One region of the Paenibacillus rhizoryzae genome, then DNA from elsewhere that is predicted to be linked to it. Evidence: riboswitches for the same ligand, from Rfam matches in the RefSeq annotation. Region 1 holds a riboswitch; each other region holds the start of a gene.

Region 1 (7,978 bases):
GATAAACAGATCGTTATTCCGCAGGGATTGAAACACTTTTATGGAGAGCAGCGGGTTCTCGTAAACGACCTTCTCATTGTAAAATTCCACGGTACCATCCCTTCAATAACAAAATCACATAAAACCATACCTATATAGCGCCTATATTTTAGTGGACAAGTTCGTCTATACTGTAGTCAGTTGTGTCTCTCTATCTAGCTGACACGCATACTACAAATTATATCATTTCGAGGCTCATGGAGGTAGAAATTTAAAATGTCAAAAGTACGTGTAGGCATTATTGGCTGCGGCGGTATCGCCAACGGTAAACATCTCCCAAGTTTGGCCCAAGTCAAAGACGCTGAAATCGTTGCTTTCTGCGATATCATTGTTGAGAAGGCTGAACAAGCAAAAGCGAAATACGGCACTGAAGAGGCAAAAGTATATTCTGACTATAAACTACTGCTTCAAGACGCGTCGATCGACGTGATTCACGTTTGTACGCCTAACGATTCCCATGCGGTCATCTCCATCGACGCATTGGAAGCTGGCAAACACGTGCTTTGCGAGAAGCCAATGGCTAAAACAGCTGCTGACGCTCGCAAAATGCTTGAAGTTGCAAAACGTACCGGCAAAAAACTCAGCATCGGCTACAACAACCGTTACCGTGCAGACAGCCGTTACCTGAAAGAAGCTTGCGATGCAGGCGAGCTTGGCGAAATTTACTTCGCTAAAGCACATGCAATCCGTCGTCGTGCTGTTCCGACATGGGGCGTATTCTTGGATGAAGAGAAACAAGGCGGCGGACCGCTTATCGATATCGGTACTCACGCGCTTGACCTTGTATTGTGGATGATGGACAACTACAAGCCGAAAGTCGTTCTTGGCCGCGCTTACCACAAGCTGTCCCAAAACGAAAACGCTGCGAATGCTTGGGGCCCATGGGATCCAAAACAATTCACAGTTGAAGATTCCGCTTTCGCTATGATCACAATGGAGAACGGTGCAACTGTAATCCTTGAGTCCAGCTGGGCGCTTAACTCGCTTGAAGTCGATGAGGCTAAAGTTTCCCTCAGCGGTACTAAAGCAGGCGCTGACATGAAAGACGGTCTTCGTTTCAATGGCGAGCACAACAGCCGCCTTTATGTAAACAAAGTAGAACTTAACAGCGGCGGCGTTGCTTTCTATGAAGGCGCGAGCGAAACTGCAGAAGTTCTTGAAGCAAGCATGTGGATCGATGCCGTTAAAAACGACAAAGAAACGTTCGTTAAACCAGAGCAAGCGCTTGTGGTTTCCGAAATTCTTGAAGCGATCTACGAGTCTTCCCGTACGGGCAAGGCTGTATACTTCGAGTAGAATTACAAACAAGGGAGCCCGGGGATGGCGTTGTCATCCTCGGCTTTTTTTATTCAATTAATGATGTTACATATATTTTGTCGTTTCGACAAAATCAGCTAAACTTCTACGTATTTCGCTCTGTACAGTTCCGTGAAAAAACTTATAATGAGAATTAAATCCAGCGATTAGAAGAATTTTACAACTAAATACCTAAGTTAAAGGCAAACCATTTGGAAACGATGGGACGCAAAGCCGTGGCCTAAGGGATCACTCATTGTGATTGTGATTCTAAGGTAGACAAGGTTGCCGAGTAGATGTCATCCATCCTATTCGGGTGGTTTTTTTATTGCCAATTTGCATATAGCATGCTAAGTCAATGAACCGGAGGAAGGTTGGCATGGCATCCAGCGCACTCGTCGCCATATCATTTGTACTCGTATTCAGCTCTTCTTTAATCCTCTTTCATCTCTATCGGCGTATACATGCAGCCGGGCACACGACTTTCTTCTGGCTTATGAGTGCCGCCTTTGTATTTGGTATTGGGGTGTGGTCCATGCACTTTGTGGCCCTGCTGGCCTATCCATTCCCGGTTAAAGTGATGTACCATTTCGGTTATGTGTTTCTCTCCATGGGTGTGCTAATCACCTTGTCAGCGCTAGCGCTAATCTTGTTTGAACGTGCTGCGCAGCGACAACGGACGAGCCTGCTCGTTCTAGGCAGTTTGGTTCAGACGGGCGGCATCGTAACGATGCACTATATTGGGATGAAAGCAATCAAAGCCCATGCGACGCTCCACTACGAATCAACTACAGGTTTCCTATCCATCATCGTTCTGGCCGTTGTGCTGGGTTTCGTATTCACAAGTCAGCATCGCTTCCGCAAACTAAGCCGTAAGCGGCAGTTAGTCCACGCTATACTCCTTTCCGCAGCTGTTGAATTTCTTCATTATAGCAATATGCCAATGATGCATGGCACCACTTCACTGCGTGCAGGCGAATCGGTGGCCTTATCCCAAAATCAATTCTTTCTTGCCATTAGCATTAGTTTGATTGTATCCGTAATCTGCATGTATTCGATCGTCATCATGATGATCGACAGCCGCTTGAAGCAGAGCGAAGAACGTCTTAAACGGATGAATGAAGCGTATTCGCACATCTTGGATTCCGTGGCAGAGGGCATTTACCGGGTGGATGAGCGGGGCAAAGTCATCTTTTGGAATCAAGCGGCTGTCCATTTAACCGGGTTCGAGGCTTCTGATGTACTTGGGCGAAAGATTGGACTGCGGGCTTTACAGACGGAGGGCGAGGAATGGGATCCCATCGAGAAGGTTACACGCACGGGCAATCCTGAATATATAGCGGATGATTTGTTCCGTCGCAAGAATGGGTCGACATTTCCGGTGGAATATCATATTACGCCGATGCAGGGTAAAGGCGAGCAAGCCGGTGTCGTCATTAACTTTACCGATCTGACGCAGCGCAAGGCGCAAGAGTCGTTTATCGTGGAATCGGAGAAGCTTTCGATGGCAGGTCAGCTTGCGGCTGGGATTGCACATGAGATTCGAAATCCGCTCACGGCGATTAAAGGATTTATGAAGCTATTTCAAAACGGCATGAACAAAATGGAGTATGTAGCCATTATTAGTTCCGAAGTCGTTCGAATGGAAGGCATCATCAACGAGCTGCTTCTGCTTGCGAAGCCGCAAATCAGCCGGTTTCAAGCCGCCAATCTATGTGAGCTTCTGGCTGGTGTTTATACGCTGCTGGAATCACAGGCCATTCTGAAAGATGTGAACATCGAGCTGCAATTCTCGGAGCAGGAGCTGCTTATCTATTGCGATGAGAGTCAGATCAAACAGGTATTCATCAATCTCATCAAGAATGCGATCGAAGCAACGGAAGGCGGCGATATTCGAATTTCCGTAGCGCAGGTCGGCAACCAGATCATGACCTCGATTGCAGATAACGGCTGTGGGATTCCTCAAGAAATGCTCGATCAGGTAGGCAGACCGTTCTTTACGACCAAGGATCAGGGAACAGGCCTTGGACTTATGATCAGCAACAAAATCATTTCCAGTCATGGCGGAGCAATTTCAATTTCCAGCAAAATGGGAGAGGGCACGACGTTTCAAGTAACACTCCCTGGGGGGTATCGAAATGGTGCATAATCATATCGAAGGAAGCTACAACTGGTTCTTGGTATGTCTGTCGTTTATTATTGCGTTGTTCGCTTCGTATACGGCGTTGAATTTAGCGAGACATGTGCTGTTGTCCGAGGGCTGGAAGAAGAGAGGATGGCTGTTCGGCGGAGCAGTCGTCATGGGGATTGGGATCTGGTCGATGCATTTTATCGCGATGCTCGCTTTTCACCTGCCCACCGGCGTGACCTATGATTTTGTGACGGTTTTAGTATCGATTGGTGTGTCTATCGTCGGCGCATTTGTCGGTTTTGGAATTGCCAGCCATTCGGGCAGCGGAAGGCTAAGGCTGATTGTAGGCGGTACTATTATGGGACTTGCAATCACCGGAATGCATTACATAGGCATGTACGCCTTAGCGGGACTTACGGTTACTTATAATCCGTATCTATTCTCGCTCTCGATCCTTATCGCAGTGATGGCATCCATTGTCGCATTGATTTTCTCCTTCCGCAGAAATAATCACTACTGGCTAAGCGGCTTCATCATGGGCATTGCCGTTACAGGCATGCATTATACAGGTATGACGGCAGCCAAAATGTCGATGCCCGTACATATGCTTAGTCGTATGTCCGATGCGCAGGCGATGGATTTTATCGAAATGGCGATTTATGTAGCATTCGGTACGATCGTGATTATGGCGGTGAGCTTAATCAGTTCGATGAGTGTCGATAAGAAGTTATCGGAGCAAATGTCGCTTAAGGGTTCTATATTAGAGTCGGCTATCGATTGCGTCATTATGTTTGATCATAAAGGAACCATATTTGAATTTAATCCGGCAGCGGAGCACCTCTTCGGCTATCCGCGCAGCGAGGTTATCGGCAGGCTTATCGTTGAACTGCTCATGCCTGAGTTGCCCCGGGATAAGACATCCGTGAACTGGATGCTATGCAGCGGGGATAAGACCGTGCTCGGGACAAGGGTCGAGACGATCCTGTCGCGAGGTAATCAGGCTGCGTTTCCCGTGGAAATTATCGTTACGCGCATTCGGAAAGAGAAGTTCCCGATCTATACAATGTATTTGCGTGATTTATCGGAGCGCCGGCTTGTAGAAGAAGCGCTGCGCGAGAGCGAGGAGCGTTATCGGAAGCTGGTCGATTTCTCTCCGGAGCCGATTCTGGTTCATTATCAAGGTGTTATCTCCTTCGTAAACGAAGCGGCGCTGCGTACGTTCGGTGCCGAGCAGGATGGCTTGATCGGGAGAGGGTTTCTGGAACTCGTTCATCCGGAATGTCTTGCAGCAGCTTCGCAGTGGCTGGAGCACATTCAAGCCGGCTCAGCGAAAGGCGATCCTATTGAGCTGAAGATGCATAAGCTCAATGGCACGATGATCGATATCGAAGCGAAGTCGATTCTGGTTCATTTTGCCGGACAAGCCTTGATTCAAACGATCGCGTGGGATATTACGGATAAGAAACGTTACGAGAACACGATCAGGCAGCTGGCTTATTATGACATGCTGACCGGGCTGCCGAACCGGAATTGGTTCAACCTGTATTATCCCGAATTGCTTCAGGTTGTGAGCGCAAGAGGGCAGCAGGCGGCACTCATGTTTCTCGATTTGGATCGCTTCAAGCTGATTAATGATACGATGGGGCATTTGATGGGAGATCGGCTGCTGCAGCATTTTGCGATGATGCTCAGTGAGTCGATCGGTGACAACCGCATGGTTGCGCGTTTAAGCGGGGACGAGTTTGTGGCGATCATCCAGGACTGCGACCGCGCACAGCTGGAGGTCATGGCGGAAACGCTGATAAGACGAGTGGCTGAGCCGTTTCAAGTGGATAACCAGGAGATTTTCATCACATCGAGTATTGGTATTGCGATATATCCGGAGGATGGCGATACGCTTGAGATGCTGCTTCAGAATGCGGATACGGCGATGTATGCGGCGAAGGAGAAAGGAAAGAATCAGTTCCAATTCTTCGAATGGTCCATGAACCATTGTCAGGCGCGCCGTATGAACATCGAGCAGGCACTGCCCGCTGCGATCGAAGAGCAGGCGTTCCATCTTGTTTATCAACCGATGTTTAATGCGGAGGAAGGGCAGTTGATTGGCGTCGAAACGCTTGCCCGCTGGGAGCATCCGGTGCTGGGACCGGTGTCGCCCTGTGAATTCATCCCGGTGGCTGAGAGCACCGGTCATATTATTGTGCTTGGTGAATGGATTCTGCGCATGGCCTGCAAACAAATGAAAGAATGGCATGATGCCGGACTCCCTAAAATTCCGGTGGCTGTCAATTTCTCCGTCATCCAGTTTAATCAAGATCAAATTGTAGACATGATCGTTCGTGTATTGGGACAAACCGGTTTGGACGCCAAATATTTAGTGGTGGAAATTACGGAGAGTATGGCGATGCAAAATAACATTGCCATCATCAGCAAGTTCCATGAGCTCAAGCAGCTCGGGGTTTCCATCTCCATTGATGACTTTGGTACGGGCTATTCGTCCTTATGTTATCTGAGACGGTTTCCGATCGATACGCTCAAGATCGATAAATCCTTCGTACAGGATGTTACCGGTGCTGGCGAGGATACCGCGATCGTCGAGGCCATTATTGCGATGGCGCGCAGTCTGAAGCTGCAGGTGTTGGCTGAAGGGGTGGAAACGGAGCAGCAATCCGAACGCCTCTGCCAGCTGGGCTGCACGGCTATGCAAGGCTATTGGCACAGCAGGCCGCTCTCGATTCAGCATTTCGAGCAAACGTATCTAAGCGCGGCTTATCTGGCGCGAGTTGAAGCTGCTGCAGGTGCGGCGGCGGGATAAGCTATAGCTCAACAGAAGAAGCCACCTAAACCACAGAAGTTTGTGGTTTAGGTGGCTTTCTTTATTACGGACTAGTCGCCGTTATTGCGGGCATTCTCATAGCCGGCTACGCCGGAGGTGCCTTCATCAGAAAGTTCGGCGAGCGATTTGATCTCGCCATGAGGCTTCTGGTTCTGCTTTCGACTTTTCCATGCGTTCTCTCGGCGGTTCTTCGAAGATGTCATAGTCGGTGAATGCTCCTTTATCAATGAGTGTGATCGCTGGATCGGGATCGTCCCCATTTAGCGTGTGCGATTATGCCGCTTCTTATGACAAAATTAACGTTTCGGCTTCGGCTTCCGCGCCCCCCACCAGAACAGATATCCCACAGACAATGCCACAACTAGCAGCGGTGCAACGAAGATCAGAAATTGCTCCATTTCGGTTCAGCTCCTCCAGAAGGGTTATTTGCCGCGCTTACCCTGTACGTATTTGGTATCAAACAAGAATAATCGCATGAGCAGGTAAAGCGACGGAATCAGCAGCAGCAGCCCGAGAATGAAGACGGAAATGAGCGCAATGGCCATTGGCTCGCTTGTGAAATTATCGTGAATCGTTAAATACGGATACAGAATGTACGGTAAGTGAGCTGCGCCATAGCCGAAGAAGGCAAAGCCGAACTGCAGCATGACGAAGACGAAGGATAGTCCAAGACGTTTGCGCGTCCACACATGATAGACCGCGACCAGGAAGCAGGCGAAGGACACCACGAACATCCACGCGTGCTCCGTCATCCGCTGGTAATGCTCCGCGTTATGGCCGCGAATGGCGAAGAATACGAGCAGGCTGCTTAGAATTGTAGGTGCACTCCAAGCGAGCGCGTATTTGCGCACGACCTCGAAGGCGCCTCGGTCATTCGCACGGTCTGCATAATAGCTCAGAAACATGGCCGAAATGTAGAGCACACTGACAAGCGCTAGGAGCACTACAGTCCACGAGTACGTGCTGTGGAAAAGTTTACTGAAAAGGAAGCTGACTTGCCCGGAGTCACTGACCTCAATGTAGCCGCCTTCCGAAATCGTCATTACGGTTGACAAGGAAGCGGGAATAAGCAGGCCGCTTGCACCGTAGAGCAGCATGTAGAATCGGTTGTTCTTGTTCGTGCCATAGGTGTTGAAAGCGTAATACGAGCCCCGAATGGCGAGCAGGATTACTGCGACACTGCCCGGAACCAGCAGGGCGGTACCGTAATAATAAGCCGTATCCGGGAAGAACCCGACCATCCCAACGAAGAAGAAGACGAGAAAAACGTTCGTGACCTCCCAGACCGGAGAGAGATATCGTTCAATTATCTTGTTGATGACATGGCGCTTGCCTGTAATCGTGCTGTAGTAACTGAAGAAGCCTGCGCCAAAATCGATCGAAGCGACAATTAAGTAACCGAATAGGAAGATCCAGAGTACGGTTATGCCGAGTACTTCGTAGCTCATTCCGCGTCGCCTCCTTTGATGCCTTTCGCCTCGATTTCTTGTTCAGCCGAGTTACTGCGGAACATACGGATCAAGACGGTTACTGCCGAGAAGCCCAGTACAATGTATAGCAGTGCAAATACCCATAACATCGTATCCACATGATCGGATACGGTTGCGCCTTCCGATGTGCGCATAATGCCTCGAAGAATCCAAGGCTGACGGCCAACCTCCGAGAAAATCCAACCA
Region 2 (7,978 bases), on a different contig from region 1:
CGGGGCAAACGCTTGTCGCCGCACTGGCGGCATACGCCCTGGGCAAGCTGCAATTTGCCGGTCGTGACAAGCTGTTCTTCCTTTATCTCATTACGATGCTGATGCCGTTCCAAGTAACGCTGGTGCCTAACTATATCGTCGCAGACCGGCTGGGTATGTTGAACAGCTTCGGCGCAATTATTTGGCCGGGCATCTTCTCGGCGTTTGGCGTATTTCTGCTCAGGCAGTTTATGCTGCAAATTCCGACCGCTTATGTGGAAGCAGGCAAAATGGACGGTGCGGGTCATGCGCAGCTGTTCTTCCGCATCGTGCTGCCCATGTGCAGACCCGGGCTTGCGGCGCTGGTTATTCTGCTCTTCATCGACAATTGGAACATGGTCGAGCAGCCGCTCATTATGCTGACGGACGCGGTCAAACAGCCGCTTTCGGTGTATTTGTCCCGGGTTCGGGAGGGGGAGCAGGGCATTGCGTTTGCCGCTTCCGCGCTCTATATGGCGCCTATGCTGTTTATTTTTCTCTATGGCGAAAATGACCTGATTGCCGGTATTCAGCTCTCCGGACTGAAGGGCTAGCAGGATCGCATAAAATGCTCGGGAGGCTGCAGGTTCAAGCTGGATCAAACCAAATGTGTAGGAGTTGAAGAGAATGTCCACGATGCTGGACGATAACCGCTTAAAGCGGCGTAAACGCCTGATGGGTATCGTACTGCTTCTCTTCTTTGGAGGGCTGGCTGTGCTCACGTTCTTCTCGAATACGATCGCCGGTCTTGCTTTGCCCAAAGTGACGGTGACGGAGCCGGAATTCGGCCAGCTGGAGCGTACGATTGCCGGTGAAGGCGAGCTGGAAGCGGAGAAAACGGAGGAACTGTTCGCGGAAGGCGACGGCGACGTGACGAAAATTCATGTTGAAGAAGGCGAAGCCGTGAAGAAGGGGCAGCTGCTGATTTCTTACGATACGACAGAGGCCAAGCGGAATCTGGAGGATGAAGAAACGCGGTATTCGCAGGCGAGGTTGCGGATGGAGAAGCAGCGGGAGCAAGTTGTAGACGCGCTGCGGCAGGACAATCAGTCCGCGGTCCGCGATCTGAAGCGCGAACTGGAGATTGCGGAATACGACCTGGACATTCAGCGGCGCAAGCTGGAGACGATGCGCGATTCGATTGGGAACGCCAGCGCTGTCAGGGCACCGTTCAACGGCATTGTCACCAAGCTCGAGGCGACAGAAGGACTGCCTTCGCCGCGGGGGCAGGCTGTTGCGGTCCTTGCAGATGTGAGCAAGGGACTTGTTTTCAGCTTCACTGAAGATGCCGAAGATGCGGACAAGCTGCGCGTCGGCGAAGCCGTTTCACTTTCCGTTGTTAGCGGCGAAAGGTGGAAGATGGTGAAAGGGACTGTCGAAGACATCGGGGATGCCGAGAGCGGGAGTGCACCGGGCGGCTCCGGCGATACCGAAGAACGTAAAAAATTGACAATCAAGCTCACCGGGCAGGAGCTCATGCTTGGGGATCAAGTGAAGCTGTCGGTGAAAAAGACCGGGAAAATCGGCGGGATAATCCTGGCGAGCGGTACTGTGCATCAAGGCAGCGATGGTTATTTCGTATGGACCGTCAAGGAGAAGAAGGGGCCGCTCGGGAGCGTGTTCACCGCCGAGAAGGCTGCGGTCACGATTGGCGATTCGGATGAAACGAATACCGAAATTATGGACGGCATCATGCCTGATGAGCGGATCATCGAGGAGATGAGTGAACCGCTGAGCGAAGGCCAGCGTGTCCGAATGAAATAATCCCATTAATCATTAGGAGTGTTAACGATGAAGATGAAGTCAGCCAAGAAGATGAAAGCAATCAAAACCGGCTGTGTCAGCTTGGCGCTGGTGACGGCGCTATCGGCTTGCTCAAGCGGCAATGGCGGAAATGCGGAAGGGGAGCAGCCCGCCGTCAAAACCAAGGACGGCAAAATGGTCGTTTCCATCTCCGTCCTGAAGAATGACCGGTTTCTGGAAACGGCGGAGAAGCAGTTCGAGAAATCGCATCCGGATATCGATATTCAGATTCATGCTGCCATTGCAACGCCGGAGATGGGTAAAATGGTCACGAAAGTAATAGGCGGGGAGGAGAACCCGGCGGATGTAGAGAAATTCGTAAGCACCGTCAATACGGAGCTGATGTCAGGCAAAGGCGCCGACATTATTTCGGTGCAGGATTTACCGTTCAACAAATACGCGGAGAAAGGTCTGCTGACCGATCTTCGATCGCTGATGAAGGACGACAAAACGTTTAACATTCAGGATTACTACGAGGGCATTATGGATGCGGTGACTACTAGCGAAGGAAAACAGGCGGCTATGCCGGTGAAATTCTCGCTGGATATTATGCTCGGCAGTCATGCGGATCTTACGCAAGCAGGCGTTAAAGTCGACGACAGCAAATGGACATGGGCGGATTTTACGGACATTTCTCACAAGATCGCGAAGGACGAGGACGGTGATGGCAAGCCGGATCGTTACGCTTTGACAGGCATGACGAAGGAACAGCTGCTGAAGCTGATGGTCGAGTCGAGCTATGAGCATTATGTGGATACGGCAGGGAAGAAAGCATCGTTTGATTCGGGCGATTTTGCGGCGATGCTGGAGAACCTGAAGAGCTTGTACGACGATGGATTGATCAACGATCAAATGGTTGGCCCCGGTCAGCAATCGTTTGGTCATATGAATCTAATGATGCCGATGGAACTGGTGATGCTCCCGCAGATGATGTTCCAGGGCGATGGAGGCGGCGAGGTTTTCCAAACCCCATCCGGCGGTGAAGCGAAGGGCATGACGTTTGATAGCGATCTTATGCTTGCCCTGAATGCGAAGTCCGGCGCGAAGAAGGAAGCTTGGGAATTCATGAAATATTTGCTCTCTGCGGAGATGCAGGGGACGCCGGGCATGTTTGGCTTCTCGGTGCGCAAGGATATGACGGCAAAGCAGGTCGAGGAATCGATGAAGATGTTGACGAGCGGCAACATGAAGATGTCCAGTCCTGAAGGGGAAGTTACGCCTCCTACAATGACGGATGCGGACATCAAGAAGATCGTGGATATGATCCCGCGCATCAAACGTTACAGCGGCGAAGATAACGCCGTTATGACTATGGTGAAGGAAGAAGCGACGGCATTTTTCGAGGGCCGCAAGTCGGCTGAGGAAGCGGCGAAGCAGCTGCAGAACCGGGCAACGATTTATTTGAATGAGTAACACGTAACACAGCATTCCACTGATCTGGTGAATAGAAAATAGGAAATCTTCTCTAGTACAATGGAAGTGGCTTCTATTGTACTAGCGAAGATTTCTTGCTGTATTTGATAGAATTCAGTCGTATTTACTCATGTTTTTTGATTTCAATAGGTTTATTGCTCTTTAGTCTATGGACAAGGGTCGGATTTAGTCGTATATTGAAGAAAATACAACCGAAAAGGCATAACTTGGGAAACCAAGTGACGCAAAGCTATAGGGGCTTCGTTTGCAGCATGCTGCAAAAAAGCCAGCCAGTTACCGAAGTTACGATATCGTGCTTTTACAGATACCGAACTTAGGGTGTCTTTTTTTTTCGGTCAGAGAGGGAGTACTGTCCAATGATGGCTGTCAAAAGAAGAATACAAGGCCACAAAGTGAATCATCTTCCATTCTACAGTCTGATCACCCTTCTTATTGTTAGCTTGTTGTTTAATTTTGGATTCGCAACGAAAGTTTATGCCGATGCGCGAACGTTTTACGTGGCTACGACAGGGAACGACAGTAATCCGGGTACTTTAGACGCGCCTTGGAGGACGATTCAGAAAGCAGCAAACTCAGTACTTCCGGGAGATACGGTATTCGTTAGAGGGGGCGTATATTCCGAGTTTGTGTCTGTTAATGTGTCCGGCAATTCTACGGGGTATGTTACTTTTCAGAATTATACGAATGAAACGCCTATCATAGATGGTTCGGGTTTGATTGCGTCCGCAGGAAATCAAGCACTATGGTTGCTGTCGAATGCTAACTATGTGAGGATCAACGGATTTGAAATTCGAAATCTATCCGTATCAACCAATTCACTAGACCCTGCTGGAATACGAATCAAGAATGGCGGAAGCAACATTCAGTTACTAAACAATAATGTTCATGATATCAAGAACACTTCAACTTCGGGGAACGCCCATGGCATACATGTATTAGGAAACACATCGACTCCACTTACCGGTCTCCTCATTCAAAATAATGAGATTCATAATCTCGTTACAGGCTGGAGCGAGTCGCTGACGTTAAGCGGCAATATCGACGGATTCTCGATAACAAACAATAAGGTTTATAATAATAACAATATTGGCATTGAATTAGCCGGGTTTTATAATGCATGTTCAAACTGCATGGATCAAGTGCGTAATGGCATGGTAGCGGGAAATACGGTTTACGGTATCGATTCTTCCACTAACATAGCTTACGGCTCGAACGTTCACGCTGCGGGAGGCATATACGCTGATGGCGCGATGAACATCACGATCGAACGCAATGTTATATACGGCAATGATTTCGGCATTGAATTAGCCAGTGAGAAGCTAGGAAAAGCAACCACCAATATTACAGTGCAGAATAACTTCATTCACCATAATTATGGCGCAGGATTGTTGTTGGGAGGGGCAAGTTCCTCGAATGGCGGAGCAACTCTAAATAAGATATACAACAATACGTTCGTTGAGAATGATACGCTAAAGCAAGGTTATGGCGAGATTACTTTACAAAGCAATAATACGAATAACGTCATAGCCAATAATATTATCTACAACAACTCGCAGAAGATATCTATTAATAAAGTTAATAAAACGGGCTCGGGGAATATAGTGAATTTCAACCTGTATTATAATCCGAATGGGGCTGCCACAACGCAGTGGAAATGGGATGGAATCACTTATACTTCTTGGAGCACCTATAAGACGGCAACAGGTAACGATACCGATTCCTCCTTCACTGATCCTCTATTTATGGACAAAGCAAACCTGGATATCAAGTTGACAGCGGGTTCCTTGGGGATCGACAAGGGTTCTCAACAATACCTGCCTAGCAGCCCTGTCGATTGGAATGGTATGGCTAGAATTCAAGGACAAACTATTGATATTGGGGCGACAGAATTTGTCCCGATCGTACCGGATAAACCGACTGTAATTGAGGAAAGCATCGACTGGAACAAAGTTCCCGTACTAGCAGCAGGGACGGGGAATGCTAAGCAGCTTAAGGCATTTAAAGGAAAAACAGGATTGAATATTTCGATCAGTGGAACGAGCCTTGATAGCAAAAGTCAAATTTTCATTAATACCGATAGTAACAAGAGTACTGGTTTCGCGGCTCCTTATTGGACGGACAGCGGAGCGGAATTTTTATTGGAGAACGGTACGTTATATCGTTACGCAGAGAAGTCGGGAACCAATTGGTCCTGGACTAAAGTACAGCAGTATAAGGGAACTCCTCGATTTGTTGTATCGAGCAACCTCCTTGTGATCGAAATACCTTTCGCCGATCTGGGTGTGGCCAAAGATTCGACACTCAAAATCGGATACGTATGGAACGATTCGAAGACTGTCAAACTACCGGCTACAGGTAGTCTTCTGGAGGCTGCTGCACTGACTTTTGATTCAACATCAACACCAACACCAACACCAACACCGGAACCAACCCCGGAACCAACCCCGGAACCAACCCCGGAACCAACCCCAGCTCCTGCCGTTAATATCTTAATGGATGGGAAGGCCGATGATTGGAATGGGATTGCGATTGCAGGGACTGGGGCACTGATGGCCAAATCGTTAAAATTGTATAACCAGGATTCGAGTTTGTACTTGCTTGTACAAGGTGAGCAGCTTACATCAAAAGGCCAGTTCTATATTAACAGCGACATTCGCAGCGATACAGGGTATCAATTGAAGAATAACAGTATCGTTGGAGCAGATTACATGATTGAAAATGGAACTTTGTATCGGTACAGCGGTTCGGGAACGGACTGGGCATGGTCGAAGATGACTGATTATAAAGGAACGCCGAACTATGTGGTCACGGCAACCGTGATCGAAGCTCGCATTCAACTAAGTGATCTGGGAATTTCTAAGGGAAATACAATCAGTATCGTATTTATGAGAAGCGACAGTACTTCCGATCAGATCTTGAGAGAGGGCAAGGCTCCGACGTACACTTTACTGTAAACTGTAGGTGAACAAGCAGGAATATTTAAATACTCAAAAGATGACATAAACTCCATTCCTTGGAGTTTATGTCATCTTTTTATTTTGTGAAGATTTTATTTATATTTATAGTTCCATAGTCCCGTTTTCGTGTTTGGGAATATAGTATATCTTTACTATGTGTGCTAATATTAGTAATCGGTTCACCGAAACTTGACAAAACTTAATATAATTCGACTAAGGATTGGATGAGGTGGTAAATATGAAGGTTTTGATAACTGGTGGTTACGGTTTCATAGGATCTCATGTCGCGGATCGCTTTTATAAGGAAGGCTATGAGGTTTACATCATAGACAACCTGACTACTGGCACCGTCCAGAATGTGAATTTCAAACATAAGGGCTATCGGTTGTCGGTAGAAGATAAGAAATGCGAAGAAATATTCCGTTCGAACCAATTCGATGCGGTCGTGCATCTTGCTGCTCAAATTAACGTTACCGAATCTATTAACAATCCAAGATTGGATACTCAGTCCAATGTTTTGGGTCTTGTTAATATGTTGTCTCTGGCAAATAAGTACGACGTGAATAAATTTGTATTCGCATCTTCCGCAGCGGTGTACGGAATGAATGATGATCTGCCGATAAAGGAAAACGCCAAATGTGATCCGATTTCTCCCTATGGAATCAGTAAACACGTAGGTGAAGAATATTGCTTGAAATGGAGTCAGCTTTATGGACTGGAAACCGTTGTGTTTCGGTTTTCTAACGTATATGGACCACGTCAGGCTCATATCGGAGAAGGCGGCGTTATTTCCATTTTCATGGAGAACGCACTGGCGGGTAAAACATTAACGATTAATGGCGATGGAGAACAAACGCGTGATTTTATTTATGTTGAAGACGTGGCAGATGCCATATATCGGGCTTCGTATTCAGCACTTCAAGGTGTGTATAATCTATCCACGAACACACAATGCTCTGTTAATGAACTCGCAGGTCATATAGAGAGCTTGCACGAAGGGACTACCGCGGCATATATCGGGGACCGACCAGGCGATATTAAACATTCGGCACTTGATAATGCTAGGGTAAACAACGACCTGGATTGGGCTCCGCTTTATCGTTTTCAAGAGGGAATTAGCAAAACCTACAAATGGTTTTTAGAGAATCGTTCAAAAAAACCAATTGAGGCAGAGGTCAAAAAGACGGAGTCTGCAGCAAATCACAACATGGCTAAAAAGCTAAAACCATATGCTGAAAATTTGCTTGCTTTTGCCTTGATCGCTTGGTTAGGGTTAAGCAATTTTGATCAGACTTACAATTTTATTGATATGAAGGTATTCTATATCACGATTATTGGCATTATGTATGGCAACCGGCAGTCCATTACCGCCTCTGCGCTATCGATTGGTCTCTTGCTCTATCAGAAACTAATAGATGGCCGGGAACTTATTTCATTGCTTTACGATACGGACTTTTTCTTTCAATCTGCTGTTTATTTGTTCATCGGACTTGTAGTCGGTTATGCCATTGAAAGGAAGAACGGGGTCATTTCGTCCCAAGTACATAAGATCGAGGAGATCTCAGATAAGTACGAGTTTTTGAACGGGGTATACACGGAAGTCAGAGAAGTTAAGGACGAACTTCAACAGAGAATTCAGAATAGCGGCGATAGTTTCGGAAAAATCTATTCGATCACGAAAGAATTGGATAGCCTGGAGCCGGAGGAAATATTTAATTCCACAGTTAGCGTCATTGAGTCAATTATGGGAACAGATGCCGTTTCAA
Region 3 (7,978 bases), 190 kb from region 1:
ATTGACGGACTTGCGAAGCTCAATCATGGGATGACCAACGTGCTGAAGGCAGCACTGCGCCAGGTGGATGATATGGGGATGGGAGCGGGACCGATGAACGGCATGGAAAATATGCTGGGCGGACCGTTCGATATGGGAGATCGGCGGCAATGAGTTGGAGCTTGAAGGAGCGGGAGGTACGAATTGAGCTGCTAGCGTCGCTCTCCCGCAGCCAGCAGGCCGTCGCTCGCATTCTGAACAGCGTCGCAGATGAGGCCGAGCGTGCATCCGGTCTGGCAGAAGCCATACAGCGCAACATGAAGCGCCTCGAGGCGATGCAGCTGACGCTTACGACAATGGTAAGCGCCATGGAGAGCAGTGAAAGCCAAAGACGATGCAGAGACAGCCGCTCTGCCGAACCGTGGCTGAATGCAGTCGTCCAGGTTGGTTCGCGTCCAATACGGGAAGGTAAAGGAGGAACCGGAAAGTGATTGCAGCGGGAATAAGCGGGAAGAAAAGCAGTAGGTTACCACTTTCACCACGAGTCACACCGAACAAGACTTCAAGTAAGCCAGAAGGAGCAGGCAGTCAGAAGAAACAGGCGACCTCTACGACGAAGCGCAGGCGTACGAAATCAGGCACCGGCAAATCTTCCATGCGAAAGCAGAAGCGTGGACGGAAGCGGGGGTTAAACAGTCACAGCTATAACCGGGCTTTCGACAATGCCTATAATCAAGGCTATAATCTCGGCTTTGCCAAAGGCTTCGAGGATGGCCATCAGCTTGCCTATGAGCAGCAGACCTAATGACGATCAAGCAGCTTGGAGGGAGTTCGGGCCATCATAGGAACGGGCTTGTACTCCCCTACGAATTGCTTGGCACAAGGGCCGGAAGCAGCAGCAGCTTCACTTCGTGTGCGGGAATGGGGTAGCCGATCAGATAGCCTTGCGCGCCGTCGCAGCCTTGCTCCTTCAAGAGAGCAAGCTGTGTCTCGTGCTCGACGCCTTCAGCAAGCACCTGAAGCTTAAGGCTGTGAGCCATGCCGATGATCGCAGTGACGATGGCCAAATCATCTCGATTGTGATCAATATTGCGAATAAAGCATTTGTCCATCTTGAGCGTGTCCACCGGAAATAGGCGCAGGTAGCTGAGTGATGAATAGCCGGTTCCAAAGTCATCAATAGAGATATGAACGCCGAGTGCCTTCATTTCGTGCAGTTTGCGAATAAGCGGGGCTTCGAAATTGGAAGAAGCAACGCTTTCTGTAATTTCAAGTTCAATGAGCTGCGGTTCGACCCCCGTGGAGAGCAGGATCGTCTTCAGCATCTCAATGAGGTTGTCCTGCTTGAATTGACGAACCGATAGGTTCACGGACACCGGCAGCGGGGACAAGCCCGTTTTCTTCCAAGCATTGATTTGATCACAGACCTGCCTTATCACCCATTCGCCAATCGGAACAATAAGCCCCGTTTCTTCAGCAAGCGGAATAAATTCAGCCGGCGAAACGATGCCGAACTTCGGATGCGTCCAACGCAGGAGAGCCTCGAAGCCGCTCAGACGGTTGCTCTGCAAATCTTTCTTGCCTTGATAGACCAAATGCAGCTCGTCTTGCTGCAGTGCTTTGCGCAAGTCCTGCTCCAGCATCATTTTCCGCAAATTGACCTCGTTCATCTCATTGCTATAGAAAGCGTAGTTATTTCTCCCCTGCCGCTTAGCCGCATACATAGCCGCATCCGCGTGAATCAGAAGCGTATCGGCATCCTGCCCGTCTTTCGGATACATCGCAATCCCGATACTCGTCGTAACAATAATATCTTGCCCTTTGAGAATAAAAGGTTCGGAGAGCCGCTCCAGCAGTGGCTCAACCAGCGTTCCCACTGCCCCAGCGTCGCTATTCGGCAGCAGGATGACGAACTCGTCGCCGGCCAATCTGGCCGCGAACACGGATTCTTGTAGCGTAGTCCGAAGCCGATTGGCGAAGCTCTTGAGCAGTCGATCTCCCAGGGGATGGCCGAATGTATCGTTAATGGATTTGAACCGGTCCATGTCCAGGAACAAGATCGCGAAGCTGCTTGGCTGGTTAGCGGCATTCCGAAGCTCTGCTTCCATCTTCATAATGAATTGATAGCGATTCGGCAAGTCGGTTAATGGATCGTGGTACGCCATATAGTTAATGGTTTCGCGTGCGATCTTCGTTTCCGATATATTACGGAAGTTCGAGAGGATGGCTGGGCGATTATTGAATAAAGTTGAGATGGAATTTGTTTCCACCTCGATCACGTCACCATTCAGCTTGTAAATACGGAGCTCGGTGTAATCCAAGGTGGTTTTGCCTGCGATGAGGTCAGCCGCTTTCGCGCGGATCAGCTCGTGATACTCCGGCAAAGCAAGGTCAAATACATCAACGCCGATTAATTCATCCAAGTGCTTCGCGCCGAGCATCGTCATTCCCGATCTATTCATATGTACAATCTTATTGTCGATTTGCACGATATTGGCTTCGGGAGACAGCTCGAATATTTGCCGGTACCGGTTCTCGTTATCCAGTGCTTTCTTCTCGCTGCGCTGCGCATTCGAAATGATTTTGCCTCCAATGATACATACGCTGACACAGGTGATACAACACATGGTAAACAACGTGAACTGTACAATTCGGTAGAGCAGATCCGTTTCGAGCAGATAAGGATTGAACAATTGATGGATGATGAGTACAAGGGTGCCGTATCCACTTGCCAGCAGCGTCACGTAGCGGTCCAGATAGATGAGGGAGAGTAGCGCGAAGAGGAAGACTACGTTTCCGGAATTCGGCGTCGGTATAAACCACATGACAATGAAGCAGAGCAGGAAGGAATAGGCTGAAATAATCAATTTCCCTTTAAGCGTTTTATAGGTTTGTCGGTAAACGAAATAGAGCACAAGGCCAAGCGGGATCACGGACGAGACGAATCGAATAAAGACCTGAAAGGTAATCAGCTCAAGCGAGAGAACGGTTACATAAATAGGGAGCGAGGTAAGGATCAGAAACATCAAGGTAAAGGTCAGAAGCTTCGAACTGAACTTCTCGTATGGGGTTGCCAAGCTGATCACATCCTTTCTACGTCGATATGGGTATGCAAAAAAGCCTCAGGCCCTCGGAGTGTAAGATGGCGGCAATAGACCGATACGCATCTTCACGCTTGGAGGAACCAAGGCCAGCAGATTAACTTCGGCAGTCTGGCAGTCGTATCTAATCTCTAATTAGGAGAAAAGACTTAGATCCAATGACTTTGCGTCCCCTGCTTTCGAAGGGTTTGCCTATGAGAATAGATTCAATTTGGCGAAAAATGTAGGAATATAGTTCTATTTCTATTTTCCATAATATCTCAGTGTCGTGAATGGGTCTCTGGAACCTATTTAAAAGGATAGAGTTGGTATTTATAGACGTGAATGACGACTGTCACTGCTAGGAATAAGGACTAAAGATATATATTGATAGGACTATATGCATAGTTCCGATTAAATATACACTCTCGATTGACACAGATGATACACATATCATATAGTCAAGCTAATCTAGTAGAGATGAAGGTGAATAGGCTGTCTACGTACCCGTATCACCGTATTAAGGAAGATATTCGAAAGCGCATACATGTAGGGGAGTGGCAAGGCGCTTCGCGCCTGCCATCGAGCCGCACTTTGGCGGAGTCCTATCAATCCAGCGTAAATACGATAGAAAAGGCTATTAAGGAACTGTGCGGGGAAGGTCTGCTCACGCGGGACAACCGCCGGGGTACTTATCTCGCAGATGGCGGGCTGAGTTCCGTATCCCAGAGGAATAGCCGCGGTGGGAACATAAGCGGAGGCGGGAGCGGACTAATCGCCGCTTCGGTTATCGGCATCGATAATCCGCTCTGGGGAGCCGCCCTGCGTGGGATCGAAGATGTGCTGCAGCCGAAGGGCTTTCAACTGATGAGCAGCAGCGATAACCGAAGCCTCGATAAGCTGGAGGCTTTCGTGACGAGCGCGATTGCAAGACAAGTGGATGGAATCATTCTTAGTCCGATCCACGATGGTCAGGATGGGCCTCGCAGTCGGCAGCTCTATGAGAGGTTGGCAGCAAGCGGCATCCCGGTCTTATTCCTGGATAGGCGCGTTTGGGATATCGATATTCCCTTTGTGACAAGTGACAATGCTTCGGGAGCCTATTCGCTCACGAAATTGCTGCTTGCCAAGGGACATCGGCGGATTGCTTTCGTACGCAATTCGGATCTCAGCACGTTCTATGAACGGCTGCTTGGCATGAGACAAGCCTTTATTGAGGCGGGTATTCCGTTCGGGTCTGACTACGACTTGTGCATCCCGACCCGGTTTGAGAATTTCGAGAGTGAGTTCGAATTCTTTGTTTCTCGGCTTGAGGAAGTGCTGGGTACGATGCGATATACGGCTGTTTTTGCAGCGAATGATCAGATTGCCGAGGCTGTACTTGTCGCACTTAAGCGTCTCAGCAAACGTGTCCCGGAAGACATTTCTCTTGTTTCTTATGATGCGCAAGGGTTGAATGGGAGGCTTCGATTGGATATTACGGGTGCAAACCAGCCTTTCTATGATATGGGACGAAGTGCTGCCCTTCAATTATTGCATGCGTCAGAAGGCAAGCAGCCGATCGCGGTTGCCGGACATATTTGCAAAGCGGACATTCATTACGGCAGCTCGGTTTGGGAAGCAAAGATTGAATAACAAGGGTGGTACTTGCTTATGAGCCTCATTCGTCTGTTTCAAGAGAAGAAATATTTGCTGCGCATATTCTTATGGATTACCAGTATTACTCTGCTAATCGTCGTATCGTTCTCCACGCTTGTTTATGTGAATGTGGAGAAGAAGGTGTTCAAGAGCGAATACGAGAACAGTCAGAAGGTGCTCTCGCAGATGAAATACAATATCGATTATCTCGATACGATGATTCGCAACATCACGCTCTCCACGTATGGCAGCAATGACGTGAAGGCGCTCATGTATTTGAACGATGAGGAAACGTACGAGCATTTGAATGTCATCAATAAACTAAACGCGACGATTGTGGCGAACAATCCGTTTATCCAATCTATCTACATTTATAACAATCATAAGAAATTGTATTACTCGACATACGGCGATTTATATCATAAAGACGCGGAGCTCGATAAGGTGCTGCAAAGCTACACGAGCATTCCGGTCCTTCGCGCAATCGTGCGCCGCAGCGCGGAAGCCGCAGACCAAGGCGCAGGCGGTGCTGCGAATACGGTATTAAGCTATATCATGTATGAGACGACGGATCGGGATAACCGCATGGATGGCGCCATTATTCTTAACATTAAGCTGGACTGGCTTGTCGATAATATTCGTGCGATTAACCGGATTGAAGCAGGTGCGAGAAGTGAGCTCTACATCCTGGACAGCGGCAATGGACTGATTGAGACGGATCCGGCGAATCCGGTACAAACGTCAACATTCGCGAATACGATCAGGCAAGCTTACGTAGACAAGGCGGGCAGCTCGGAAGCACAGTCTGCGCAGCCGTCTGGTTTCTTCAACCAGAGCATCGGCGGCGAGAAATATATCATCTCGTATATCCGGCTCGAGAAGACGGGATGGACACTGCTGGATGCAAAGCCGTACAAAGAGGCATATGCGAACCTGAAGCAGCTGCTGGATACGATTCTGCTCATTACAATGGCGATCTTTGCCGGAGCGCTGCTGTTGACCTTGTCTGTTTCAAGAGGGATCTACAAGCCGGTCAGAAGGCTGATGGAACAGACCTCGCGCGGAGGCTCCGTGACCCCGGGGGCGAAGGATGAATTCTCTTATTTAACCGAGGTGTACCAGAAATCGAGAGAGCAGCTGTATGAGTATCATCTGGAGAAAAACAACAACACCGGCATTATGAAGCTCTATTTTCTCAAGCGATTGCTCGTCGACAGCTTCAGTATGAGCAGTCCGGCTTTCGGTGAGGCGCTCCATTCCCTCCATCCTGCAATGTCGCAGGAGAAGCCGTTTCTCATCTGCGTGCTGCGCATCGACAACTATAAGCTGTTTATGACGAAGAGCTTGGTCGAACGGGAGCTGCTGCGCTTCGCGATTGCCAACATCACGACGGAAGTAATAAGCCGTTCATTCGCGCATCAAACGGTGGACATGAAGGATGATTCGTTCACGATTCTTCTCAATATCGATTCGGCCTCGCAGGCAGACGCGGTTAAGGAGCTGCTCATGGAAGCGCAGCACTACATTAAAGAGCATTACAAAATCTCGTTCTCTGTCGCTATCAGCGAGCCGATCGAGGACTATCAAGCTATCGCGGCGGCATATAGCCACACCTTCACGAACAGCTCTTATCGTTACGTGCGAGGACATATGGCGGTCATTACGCAAGCGGAAATCGATGAGCAGACGGGCAGTATTGATATGGAGCAGGTGATGGAGCTTACGGGCAAGTTCATCGAGGTTGTTAAGAAAGGCGATCCTGTTCGAACGGAAGAGAAGTTCCGCGAGCTGTTCCGGTATATCCGCAAGCTGGAGTACAGCGACATTATGCTCGTCAGCATGCAGGTTGTGCATCATTTGAAGAAGGCTGTATACGAAATGAACCGGACGCTCAAGGAGCCTATTCATATTCATGCGAAGCTGCTGAACAGGGAGTTGTATGAAGAGGAGACGGCGGAGCAGTTCGAGGAACAGCTGCTTGAAGCGGTTCAGACGATTACGAGTGAGCGAAAATCGGCTGCCGAGGAAGGGAATCAAGTCGCGGCGGATACGATTAAGGCTTTTATCGATTCGAATTATTTTGACTCCTCGCTGTCGGCGACCGATATATCGGGCATGATGCGGCTCTCAGCCTATAAACTGAGCAAGATATCCAAAGAGCATTTCGGCATGTCGATACCGGAGTACATCAATCAGATCCGGTTGACGAAAGCGGTAGAGTGGATGGAGAACTCGAAGCTGAGCATTCAGGAAATCATGCGCCGAGTCGGAATCGAGAATGAAAGCTATTTCTATAAATTGTTCAAAGCGAAGTTTGGCATGACGCCGCGGGAATATATTGCCGGGCGAGGGAAAGGGTAGAACCCATTTCCCCACCGTTGTGGAAGTTGAGATACGAAAGACCGCCGATTCCGCTATCGGCGGTCTTTTTGTATATAAGGTCAACCGGAATATACGGTTAACTTTAACGAACCGTACGGGCCTTATTTGATCAAAAAGTAGCGATTTGAAATTCTAACGAATCCTACAGGCCTTATTTGCTCCAAAACCCGTGTATTTCTATCTATTTCGACTAAATAAGGTCTCTGTGGTTCGTTAGAAAAAATGAGGAGCCCATTTCTCCCACATAAGGCTTCTACGGTTCGTTAGAATCGTGAGGGAATGCATTCGGCTGCTGCTGTGGAGGTGGCGATGAAGGAAGGAGATACACGGCGGTCGTGATCGCTTGCGCGAGCATGCTCGGCTGCTTCACGTTTATGCATCCACAGTACAAGCGAGCTCTATGTAAATCACAACGCTATTTATCCATAATCCTTCAGGTCTATGAAGGATTATTTGTTTTGCCTAAAAAGCAGGATTAGCTAGTTTTTTTGTTTTTGTACAGTGGATTTTCGGCGCATTTCAGTATCGTACAGTGCTTTTTTGACCCCGCAAAAATGAGCAGTTTCGCCGCTGCCCAAAAGCGCCGTATGCTCAGAATCGTAAACAACGAAATTGCAAAACCGCATAAAGGAGGAGCATATGAGCAGAGGAACCACTTTGGTTTTCAAGAAGGAATGGAAACATTTCATGAAAGGCAGAAGCTTATTACTGATTAGCCTGCCTGCGATCATCGTCGTCTTTATCTTCTATTACCTGCCGCTGTTTGGCATCGTGATCGCATTTAAAGACATCAATTATGCCGACGGCATTTGGGGCAGCGCCTGGTCAGGCTTAAACAACTTTAAGTTCTTCTTTAATTCCCAGGATGCGATGCGGATAACACGAAACACGCTCCTGTT

The links. A riboswitch is a leader RNA that binds a small molecule or an ion and turns the genes downstream of it on or off. The one in region 1 is predicted to bind cyclic di-GMP.
Region 2: it holds a riboswitch for cyclic di-GMP, as region 1 does, so the genes downstream of both, AC6ESO_RS16725 (right-handed parallel beta-helix repeat-containing protein) here and AC6ESO_RS13580 (ATP-binding protein) in region 1, are expected to answer to the same signal.
Region 3: it holds a riboswitch for cyclic di-GMP, as region 1 does, so the genes downstream of both, AC6ESO_RS14335 (putative bifunctional diguanylate cyclase/phosphodiesterase) here and AC6ESO_RS13580 (ATP-binding protein) in region 1, are expected to answer to the same signal.

What each region holds. Positions count from the first base shown of each region.
Region 1 is NZ_JCAALT010000004.1:213,302-221,279, reverse strand. Features, by position in the region: gene AC6ESO_RS13590 (helix-turn-helix domain-containing protein) at 1-90, opposite strand, end outside; gene AC6ESO_RS13585 (Gfo/Idh/MocA family protein) at 256-1,335, shown strand; cyclic di-GMP riboswitch class I at 1,528-1,628, shown strand; gene AC6ESO_RS13580 (ATP-binding protein) at 1,715-3,484, shown strand; gene AC6ESO_RS13575 (bifunctional diguanylate cyclase/phosphodiesterase) at 3,474-6,281, shown strand; gene AC6ESO_RS13570 (DUF6254 family protein) at 6,353-6,505, opposite strand; gene cydS (cytochrome bd oxidase small subunit CydS family protein) at 6,599-6,700, opposite strand; gene AC6ESO_RS13560 (cytochrome d ubiquinol oxidase subunit II) at 6,725-7,750, opposite strand; gene AC6ESO_RS13555 (cytochrome ubiquinol oxidase subunit I) at 7,747-7,978, opposite strand, start outside.
Region 2 is NZ_JCAALT010000005.1:259,640-267,617, reverse strand. Features, by position in the region: gene AC6ESO_RS16740 (carbohydrate ABC transporter permease) at 1-572, shown strand, start outside; gene AC6ESO_RS16735 (efflux RND transporter periplasmic adaptor subunit) at 646-1,782, shown strand; gene AC6ESO_RS16730 (ABC transporter substrate-binding protein) at 1,810-3,234, shown strand; cyclic di-GMP riboswitch class I at 3,444-3,536, shown strand; gene AC6ESO_RS16725 (right-handed parallel beta-helix repeat-containing protein) at 3,612-6,209, shown strand; gene AC6ESO_RS16720 (NAD-dependent epimerase/dehydratase family protein) at 6,451-7,978, shown strand, end outside.
Region 3 is NZ_JCAALT010000004.1:398,557-406,534, reverse strand. Features, by position in the region: gene AC6ESO_RS14350 (alpha-helical endospore appendage domain-containing protein) at 1-153, shown strand, start outside; gene AC6ESO_RS14345 (hypothetical protein) at 150-470, shown strand; gene AC6ESO_RS14340 (hypothetical protein) at 467-784, shown strand; gene AC6ESO_RS14335 (putative bifunctional diguanylate cyclase/phosphodiesterase) at 843-3,056, opposite strand; cyclic di-GMP riboswitch class I at 3,183-3,283, opposite strand; gene AC6ESO_RS14330 (GntR family transcriptional regulator) at 3,546-4,694, shown strand; gene AC6ESO_RS14325 (helix-turn-helix domain-containing protein) at 4,713-7,058, shown strand; gene AC6ESO_RS14320 (ABC transporter permease) at 7,719-7,978, shown strand, end outside.